2 regions of the Paenibacillus sp. FSL E2-0177 genome follow, and region 2 is predicted to be linked to the other one. Evidence: a T-box and tRNA genes for the amino acid it is inferred to sense, from the RefSeq annotation. Region 2 holds a T-box; the other holds one or more tRNA genes.
What was found. A T-box is a leader RNA that pairs with one kind of tRNA and senses whether it is charged. The one in region 2 lies ahead of MHI25_RS24880 (valine--tRNA ligase), so its partner is inferred to be a tRNA-Val.
Positions count from the first base shown of each region.

Region 1: it encodes a tRNA-Val, which carries the amino acid that the T-box ahead of MHI25_RS24880 (valine--tRNA ligase) is inferred to sense. The anticodon was not compared.

Region 1 is NZ_CP150307.1:2,817,539-2,822,356, forward strand. Features, by position in the region: partial or broken gene MHI25_RS12485 (dihydrodipicolinate synthase family protein) at 1-632, opposite strand, end outside; gene MHI25_RS12490 (hypothetical protein) at 1,075-1,242, opposite strand; gene MHI25_RS12495 (hypothetical protein) at 1,712-1,846, shown strand; gene MHI25_RS12500 (hypothetical protein) at 1,966-2,106, shown strand; gene MHI25_RS12505 (hypothetical protein) at 2,162-2,287, shown strand; gene MHI25_RS12510 (helix-turn-helix domain-containing protein) at 2,280-2,471, shown strand; tRNA gene MHI25_RS12515 (tRNA-Val) at 2,612-2,683, opposite strand; gene MHI25_RS12520 (hypothetical protein) at 2,836-3,138, opposite strand; gene MHI25_RS12525 (copper amine oxidase N-terminal domain-containing protein) at 3,301-4,446, opposite strand; gene MHI25_RS12530 (site-2 protease family protein) at 4,718-4,818, shown strand, end outside.
Region 2 is NZ_CP150307.1:5,560,764-5,565,581, reverse strand. Features, by position in the region: gene MHI25_RS24885 (LysM peptidoglycan-binding domain-containing protein) at 1-1,361, shown strand, start outside; T-box leader at 1,556-1,839, shown strand; gene MHI25_RS24880 (valine--tRNA ligase) at 1,943-4,642, shown strand; gene MHI25_RS24875 (folylpolyglutamate synthase/dihydrofolate synthase family protein) at 4,648-4,818, shown strand, end outside.

The sequences.
Region 1 (4,818 bases), 2.7 Mb from region 2:
CAGCAGCTGCTGAAATCACTCGAAGGCTACCATAGCTATTGAATAACTTCCAGATCGGTTCTAGTAATGTTGAAAGGTGTTGTGCTTCTTCTAATGGCCACTTTGAGTCATTCTTGTGATATCTAGACATAACCTCGGAAATAAACCACCTAGCACTGAGACCATAAGTCACAACCTGCACTTAAGCCTGGATATGCGGATGGATTCCCGCTTATTCCAAACGTAACATGGAGTGGAATAACAGCTCTGAGTTTTTCTACAGCAATTCTGCTGTACAGCTCATCACTGAAATGGAAATGTGAAGTGCCGGGATTATCATAAACACAAAGTGGAATGGAGAGTGAACTTGTCACCTGCTCGTATAGAAAAAACACCTCTTCATCTGTTAGTGCCTGATAGGAGATAGGAGCCAAGAGTACTGCACTTGCCCCAGCTTGTTGTGCATCTTCCGCTAATTGAAGTCCTTCTGAAGTTCGAATCGCACTTATGCTTGTCATCACGGGAATCCCTTCAGCAGAACTAACAGCAAGCTCAAGGACACGCAAACGCTCCCCTCTACTAAGATACGCATAGTTTCCAGTTGATCCCAGTACACCAATTGAGTCTACTCCCGCCTTTACCAATTCTTTAATAAAAAAAGGGACCAATTTTAGAGGCTAGGTGTTGTTAGAAATTATGAGTTGCCACGTTTGTCCCGTAGCGATTTAGATTCAGAACAAACATAAAATAACCTGTCAAGCTAATGCCTGAAGAGTCTATTAGGTGCTTATACGATAAACTCTGTAAATACTGGGCTTCGAAGCATGCCAGATTTGGTCCGGGACTCCAGATGTACAAACTCCGTATCCTTACCTTTGTATATCAAGATATCAAAGATGGCGTAATACGCTGGGAGTGTCCCAGTGAGTTGAGTTATTTTATCAGTTCCTCTCGCTTGAAATCGGCTCATAACAGATTCAAAATCGGATACTCTCAGTACGAAGATACAGGGACAGAGAGGGTTAATAGCCCTCCTCTCACAAAGGTTATAACGTAGTAGATACATATTGCGACATGAAAAAAAGATAAAAATGCTTATGCATCCTTATCCTTTTCAAGTAATTCTATTATTCTGTCTAATTTTTTTTCTATGTTAGTAGTTTTATCTGAAACTTTGTTTTTGGTTCCATAATCACCTTTTAACAGTAAAACCAAGGGAATCGCCAAAACAAATACCAACGGTATTAAAAAAAAATATTGCAAGATAGCACCTCATTAAAAGTTTTTATTTAAGTATAACAAATTTCAAAAAAAAGACTCTCTCCCACAAGGAGGATATAAGAGATAGTTTGGCTGTACTGAACTTATAAAGGGGTTGGATAATCTTCATTTCTTACCCATTAAAGATATACCATAGTAATCCATAAGCTATTCCGAAGTAAGCAATCACACCTAGTAAAGAGATGGATAAAAGAATAGTGATAACTTTCTTGCCGTTCATAAAATTCACCTCTTAATTAATATAGCACGGATTTAGGGAGGAACTGACGTCAATATGGTTAAGATCATCTTTGCTTTTATTCTCTTAGTTTCATTCATAGGGTAAATCGCCGAAATGGACAGAAATAAATTCGGTAGCATGACATGGCAGCAATATGTGTTGCTTCAATAATCGCATTAGCTGCGGTGGTTATTTTTTCATAAAACCCAAATTTGAGAGGAGCAATTATAAATGAAAGCCAACGTAACTACAAAGATCAAGGATATCAAATTTGGTAATAAAGAGGACGTAATCACGTTAACGATCGAGGGCAATATCACAGACCAGCAGGTATCCATCCTGCGAAACATTAAAAATACTGGCTAGCATTCGTAAGCTTCAGCAGCTCGCAAGCTGATCTGGATGATTATACTCCAACACATACGCATCAAGGTATTCGCGGAACGATTGATAATGATGGATCGGTTAATGTTGACTCCGGTCAGATGACGATAGAAGAGGTGACTGAAGAGGAAGACGAGAACGAAGAAAGAGAAGACGATCAGGAAGAACAGGAAGAACAACAGGAACTAAAAGATACAGATGGTCAAATAATTCCTGTGAATAAAGACGATCTGCCGTTCTAAGATGGTATACTCCCCGACTTCGGTCGGGGGATTCTTAACAAAGGGGGATTGCCCAGTGCAACAGATTTTATTGCCTGAGATAGATAGAGAACGGACGCAAGCTGCCGTTGAAGCGGCTCTTGAAAAATATAGGATATTTGAGTTTTTGTCTTTCGAGAAGGAGGAAGAGAAGGGTGATTGAACAAAGGTATAAGACTACTTCTGATTATCCCTCTGTACTTACAGCGAAGGAAATACAACAAATACTTGGTATAGGTGAGCGTCAAACATATGAACTATTAAACTCGGGTCAATTTCATATCGTGAGGGTCGGAAAGATGATAAAAGTCTCAAAAGATGTATTTCTTAAATGGTTACAAGGATAAAAAAGTGGTGCCGATTATGGCACCACTTTTTTGCTTTAGTCTACTACAGGGCACCATAATGGCACCAATTTGTATTTCAGTCAAAACCTAAACATCCCTAAACAAAAGAAAAAGCCTTATTATATAAGGCTTTTTCAGTATAGGACGGATGGGGTTCGAACCCATGACCCCTACCCTGTCAAGATAGTGCTCTCCCGCTGAGCTACCGTCCTGCGACGAAATTTATAATACCATACGATAGAGTAGGATGGCAATTCTTTTTTATAATCAATATAGATGTAGAGTTGTATTTACTTCTTAATTTTCTCCGATTAAGTAGTTAAATAGCTAGAAAGGGGATGACCCTTCATCCCCCTGCACCGAGTCAGATAAAAAACGGGAGTAGAAATAGACTGCTTATTCCGAAAAAAGGGATACGGCGTGGATAGAAGCGGCGTCTTGGGTAAAAGCCGGGCTGGAACCCGAATTGTCTATAGTTCGACTGCTCGGCAGGCATTCCGTTCATACGATCGACCATTTCATTGCTGGGAACCGCTAGGGTGATATAGTTCTGATCCACGTGAGCGATGAAGCCGTCAAAGGATTGACCATCAGTCGTTACTATACCTACATATTTATTCATGCAATTCCAAGCGACCTGTTGATGAAAATTTGTATTTGATTCCATGGATATCCTCCTCGAATGTTTCAATCCTGATAACAGTCTATGGTCCTTTGCCTACAACGTTCACGGCGTTTGCCTATATGTAGGAAGGTTAATTTTCAGGGATAATCACTGGGGAGGATTCGATTAGTTCTTTAATCTATACACATGCTTGTGCTGTACTTTCTAATCAGTATTATTCTTGGAGTTATTGGAATGAGCTTCAATGGAGTAGATAACTTCTTTTTTGCCAGTAAGAGGGGAGTCATTTATAAAATACAATTTGTCACCGCTCCGTTTTACGAATTTCAAAGTATCTCCTTTAAAAGGAACATCGTTATTTTCCGCATATTCCTGATCCTTTGCTGTGAGTAGCTCCTTATACAAAAGGGTTCGCTCGCCTGTTTGGCGGTCGATTAAGGTTAGCAATCCATTCTGATTTCCACGAAGCAGTATGATTTCTTTATCAATGCTTTCTACATAGTAAGCATCTTCCTCGCCACCCAGCTTTACAAGATCAAGAGTATCTATTACATTGCCTGTGCCGTCTTGGATGAAACGTAAGGTATTACCATCATGCAAGATGAGGTTGCCATCATAAGGTTTGAAATCCGCATCTCCTCTGAACTGGTAAGCGAATGTGGCCTTGCGTAGTAATGCACCATTTTTGAATATGAGTGTGATTTCGCGTGTATTAATATGAGGCTCTCCATAGGAATCAATAATCTTAATGACTAGCAGACCCCCCGCCGTTTTCTCGATCTTCATTCCTGCCCAGTCAAAGTTTGTTTGGAGTGAAGTGAGTTTTATCACCGTATCCTTGCCTTGTGAGACATATAAATCACCATTAGCTTTGACCAGCGTATAGGTACGCCCTCCAAAGGATTCTGTGAAAACATTGTAGGTCTTCAGATCATCTGCTAAAAGTGTGTTCGTTGTGGAGTCCAGACGGAGATGGCTGCCTTCGAAAGCCTTAACGATAAAACGGGCCGGCACATATATCCCATCTTCTTTGGATTTAAAAGGTATTCCTCCTAGATCTACCGCTTTCCCGTCAAGCACGCCTGTTTGACTCCCGATTCGAATAGCAAAACTTTTAGTCCAGCCTTTGAATAGAGCACGTTTGCCGGATTTATCCCATTCCATTTTTAAGCCAGCTTGCCCAGCGATCCCCCGAACATCTACGTAGATTACACCATTTTTGAGCAGCGCAGGTCCGCCTATGTTTCCACCAGGAACGCCAAATTGGTAGTATACTTGCGAAGTATTAGCAGAGGAAGCTTGGGCGAGCGCAGAGGACTCCGATACAGTTAATGAAGAGCTTGTTGACATGGTGGCAGGGAGTAAAAGTGTTGAGAGCATTAAGACGGATAACCAAGCTTTGGAGTGAAAAGAGAGCATATGAACCAACCCTTTCTTTATCTGGCAGTAAAATTTATCCAAGATAGTTGGTTTGACGCTGAAACGTTTCTAAAAGTTGCGTCGTATACTTTCCAAAGGGCTCACTGTAGAAATATCCTTAATGCTTCTATGATAAGATAGATGGAACTGTACAGTAGTTTCTTAAAATTGAAAGATAAAGGAGCTTGTGATCTTGCCGCAAATGCAAAATGAGCAGAAAAAGAATACTTCTACTCCGCTGAAATGGTTGGGGGGCGGAGCCGCCATGCTCCTGTTAAAAGGAAAGGCGATTTTGTCTCTGCT
Region 2 (4,818 bases):
ATCAGTCCCACGGCTTGCGGTTTGATATTTACGAACGCATTCACCTTTCGGAAGAGCTTCCGGGAATAGCTGAGCTGGAGGAGGTTGAACTACTTCCGGAAATTCAGGTGATTCAGCGGGAGGATCGGGCCGAGTTATATGGTCAGCTGTTGCTTACCGGGCTTTACCGGAGTGAAGATGACCGAACACAACGTCTGGAGCATGCCATTCCCGTGGAAATCACTGTTCCGCTTACACGCGTCAGCTCAATTGAAGATATTGGGGTAGAGATTGAGAATTTTGATATCGATCTGCTCACGATGCGCACTGTGAATATAACAGGCGTATTATCGCTGCGGGGGATCGGTGGTGCGGACCCTCAACCTCAACCAGCCTGGCAGCAAGAGGAGTATACAGTCGCCTATTCTCCTGTGAATGATGACAGGGTAGAAGCTACTGCGGAGCTACAAGAACAGGAAAATGATGCACTTTATGAAAATTCACAGTGGACCTTTGGTGAGGATGCCTCACAGGTTGCTGTAGAAGAACATGAGCATGCCGAAGCGAATGAACAGGAAGCAGAAGAATCATTAGTCTCAAGTGGAGCCGCTCATACGTCCCCTGTAGTCAATTTCTCATCCGGTCAGGAGAAGGACAAGGGAGCTAAAGCACGGACACATAGTCTGGAGTCCCAAGTTGAGGATGCTAAAGCGGGTTTATCCGATTACTGGTTTAAAGCCGAGGCCCAGAACAAAGAGGTTGAGGTGTCTCAGCTGAATCAAGCAAGCTATGTGAGCGAAGAGAACCAACAGTCGGCAGAGGAATATTTTACTCCTAGAGAGACCGCTGTTCCAGCCGTTAGTGCAGATGCAATTCAGGATATCCCTGTGTTCGCTTCTGAAAATGAGGCTAATAATGAGCTTCCTAAGCAAGAAGAGAATACTGCGCCGATTAATGAGAATGCGAACGAAGTTTTTGTTTCACAAGAGAGTGTGGCTTCTCATGAGGAGAAACAAGATCTTAAGATCGCCTTGGGCAGTAAAAAAGAAGCAGAAATTCCGGAAAAAGAACATCTCACCTTCTCTTCTTTACTAAGCTCCAGTCGTGTCCGTAAAGAGCAGGAAGCTCTGCAGTCGGAAGGAAATACATCTGCAGCAGTGGACGTTCCAGAGGTTGGCAATAATACGGAATGGAAGAGCAGATTCATTGCCAGCGCGGATGGAGCTAACATGTTCCGCAAAGTTCGGCTGTGTATTGTGCAGCGTGAAGAAACACTGGATACCATAGCAGAGAAGTATCAGCTAAGTGCGCGGGAGCTGGTAATGTATAATCGCTTATCCGGGCAGAGTGTAGAGGAAGGCCAAGTGTTGTACATCCCGTAATCGAATCGTGATGCGTACACACATGAATAGGTGAATCCCGATCAGGTATTAGGATCGGGATTTTTGCTGTTTCATTGTTGGAAGGGATGCTTCAGAAGAAATAAGTCGAAATTCAGCCTAAAGTCCCGCTGCAAAGGCGTATCCAGGTTGACTAGGGGGGGCTCAAAATGTATTATGGAGTAAGCAATATCTAAGTAAAGACTGGGAACGGGAAGAGTAGGCGGTCAGCCCTTCAGAGAGCGGAATTGCAAGTGCTGTGACATTCCGTAGGAAACAGCCCCCGAAGTCGCCCCGGAGTCGCCCTTCTGAGCTTATCTTCATACCTGTGAAGGATAAGTTAGGTTGTGGCCGGTAGCAGCCGTTATCTGTACGAGTGTCGCGCTAAGCTTCTGAATCCGTAGGGTAAGAAGTGTAGTTTTATTTTTCATTGGCGCGAAACAAAGGTGGTACCGCGAAAGAATGACCTTTCGTCCTTTGAGACGAGGGGTCTTTTTGTTTTTTTCAGAGACCTGTGCGCTCTATACAGCAACTTTATTAACAACTATAAGCAACTACAAGTAAACTAGTGGAGGTATCAGAGAATGGCTGACCAAAACCATCTAACAGCGGCAGATGCTGCCGCTACGAATGAATCTAAAAACGAGATGCCAACAACGTATGATCCGAAGGCAGCAGAACAGAAATGGTATTCCTACTGGACAGAGGGTGGATATTTCCGTGCAGGCCAGCGTCCGGATGCTCAGGCCTATAGCATTGTGATCCCGCCGCCAAACGTAACGGGAATGCTGCACATCGGGCATGCGCTCGATTTCACATTACAGGATATCCTGATTCGTACTAAACGGATGCAGGGCTTCGATACGCTTTGGTTGCCAGGTACGGACCACGCAGGTATTGCAACACAAACGAAGGTAGAGCAGAAGCTGCGCGAGCAGGGGATTTCCAGACATGACCTCGGACGTGAGAAGTTCCTGGAGCAGGTGTGGGATTGGAAAGACAAATACGCGAACACCATTCATGAGCAGTGGGCAAAAATGGGACTTTCCCTTGACTACTCCCGCGAGCGTTTTACCCTCGATGAGGGTTTGTCGAAGGGAGTTCGCGAGGTATTTGTTAAGCTTTATAATAAAGGCTTGATCTATCGCGGTAAACGTATCATCAACTGGGACCCGGCGGCTCGTACGGCGTTGTCGGATATCGAGGTTGAATATAAGGAAGTTAACGGTCATCTGTACCACCTGCGTTACCCCCTTAAAGATGGCAGCGGACATATCACTGTAGCGACCACACGTCCGGAGACGATGTTGGGTGATACGGCAGTTGCTGTTCATCCTGAGGATGATCGTTATAAAGATCTGATCGGTAAAACCCTGATCCTGCCGATTATCGGCCGGGAGATTCCAATTATCGCTGACGAGTATGTAGATAAAGAGTTTGGTAGCGGTGCGGTTAAGATCACGCCAGCTCATGATCCAAATGACTTCGAGGTAGGTCAACGGCACAATTTGCCGCAGATCAACGTAATGGATGAGAGCGGTACGATGAACGAAGAAGCAGGACCTTACCAAGGTCAAGACCGGAGTGAATGCCGTAAGGCCATCACGGCGGATCTGAAGGAGCAAGGCGTTCTGATCTCTATTGAAGATCATGTGCATCAAGTTGGACACAGTGAACGTTCAGGAGCGGTTGTTGAGCCGTACCTGTCCACACAATGGTTCGTGAAGATGCAGCCGCTCGCCGAAGCTGCCATCAATGCACAGAAGGATGGTAATGGGGTTAACTTTGTACCTGAACGGTTCGAGAGAACCTACCTGAACTGGATTGAAAACGTACGCGACTGGTGTATTTCCCGTCAGCTTTGGTGGGGGCATCGTATTCCGGCTTGGTATTCTGAATCTACCGGTGAGCTGGTTGTGGCGAATGACGAGGAAGAAGCGCGCCGGATCAGCGGCTTAACCGACCTGAAACAGGACGAGGATGTGCTGGATACTTGGTTTAGCTCCAACCTCTGGCCGTTTGCAACCCTAGGCTGGCCGAATGAAGACAGTGCAGATTTCAAACGTTACTATCCGAACGATGTGCTCGTAACGGGCTACGATATTATTTATTTCTGGGTAGCGCGGATGATCTTCTCGGCACTGGAATTCACCGGAGAGAAACCATTCTCGGACGTATTGATGCATGGTTTGGTACGGGATGCTGAAGGACAAAAAATGTCCAAATCACTCGGCAACGGTGTAGATCCGCTTGAGGTTATCGAGAAGTACGGCGCAGATGCTATGCGTTATATGATTTCTACCGGCAGCACAGCGGGTCAGGATTTACGCTTCCGCTGGGAAAAGGTAGAGCAGGCGCGTAATTTCGCTAATAAGATCTGGAATGCGTCACGCTTCGCCCTCATGAATCTTGAAGGGGTTAGCTTTGAGAATATTGACATTACTGGTGAGCTAACTACGGCTGACCGTTGGATTTTACACCGCCTGAACGAAACTTCTCGTGAAATTACGCGTCTAATTGACTCGTACGAGTTCGGCGAGACCGGCCGCCAGCTGTACAACTTCATTTGGGACGATTTGTGTGACTGGTATATTGAGTTCGCGAAGCTGTCGCTTTACGGAACGGATGCCGCAGCCAAAGCGAAGACACAGTCCGTACTTGCTTATGTACTCGACCGCACGATGCGCTTGATCCATCCGTTTATGCCGTTTATTTCGGAGGAAATCTGGCAGCATCTGCCGCATGAAGGAGAGACAATTACTTTGGCTGCTTGGCCTGAGTATGATGCTGCTCTGGAGAACCCGCAAGCGGTAGCGGAAATGAACCTGCTGATGGATGTAATCCGGGCAGTTCGTAATATCCGTGCTGAAGTAAATGTACCGATGAGCAAAAAGGTTGATTTGATTATTAAAGCGAGCAATGAGGAAACGCTGAGCATCATTACTCGTAACGACAACTACATCGGACGTTTCTGCAATACCTCTTCTTTCGAAGCTGGCCTGAATCCGGAAACGCCAGACAAGGTAATGTCCGCTGTAGTAACGGGAGCGGAACTGCTTCTGCCTTTGTCGGGGCTGATTGATATTGAACAAGAAATCGCTCGTCTGGAAAAAGAAGTGCAGACGCTGAACAGCGAAGTAGAACGCGTAGAGAAAAAGTTGAGCAATCAGGGCTTCGTGGCCAAAGCTCCCGCAAAAGTTATCGAAGAGGAGCAGGCGAAGCAGGCAGATTATTCTGCCAAACGTGAGAAAGTACTTGCCCGCATAGCAGAGCTGAGAGGATAAGAGACATGGATGACCTAAATCGGGGCGGGAGCACCGCCCCTCTTGCGACATATACCGAAGCGGTTAACTGGATCAAGGGCCGGATTCCTTTTGGAATCCGGCCAGGTTTAGACAGAATTGAGATGTTGATGGACAAGCTGGGAAACCCGCACCGTCGGCTGAAATTTATTCATGTG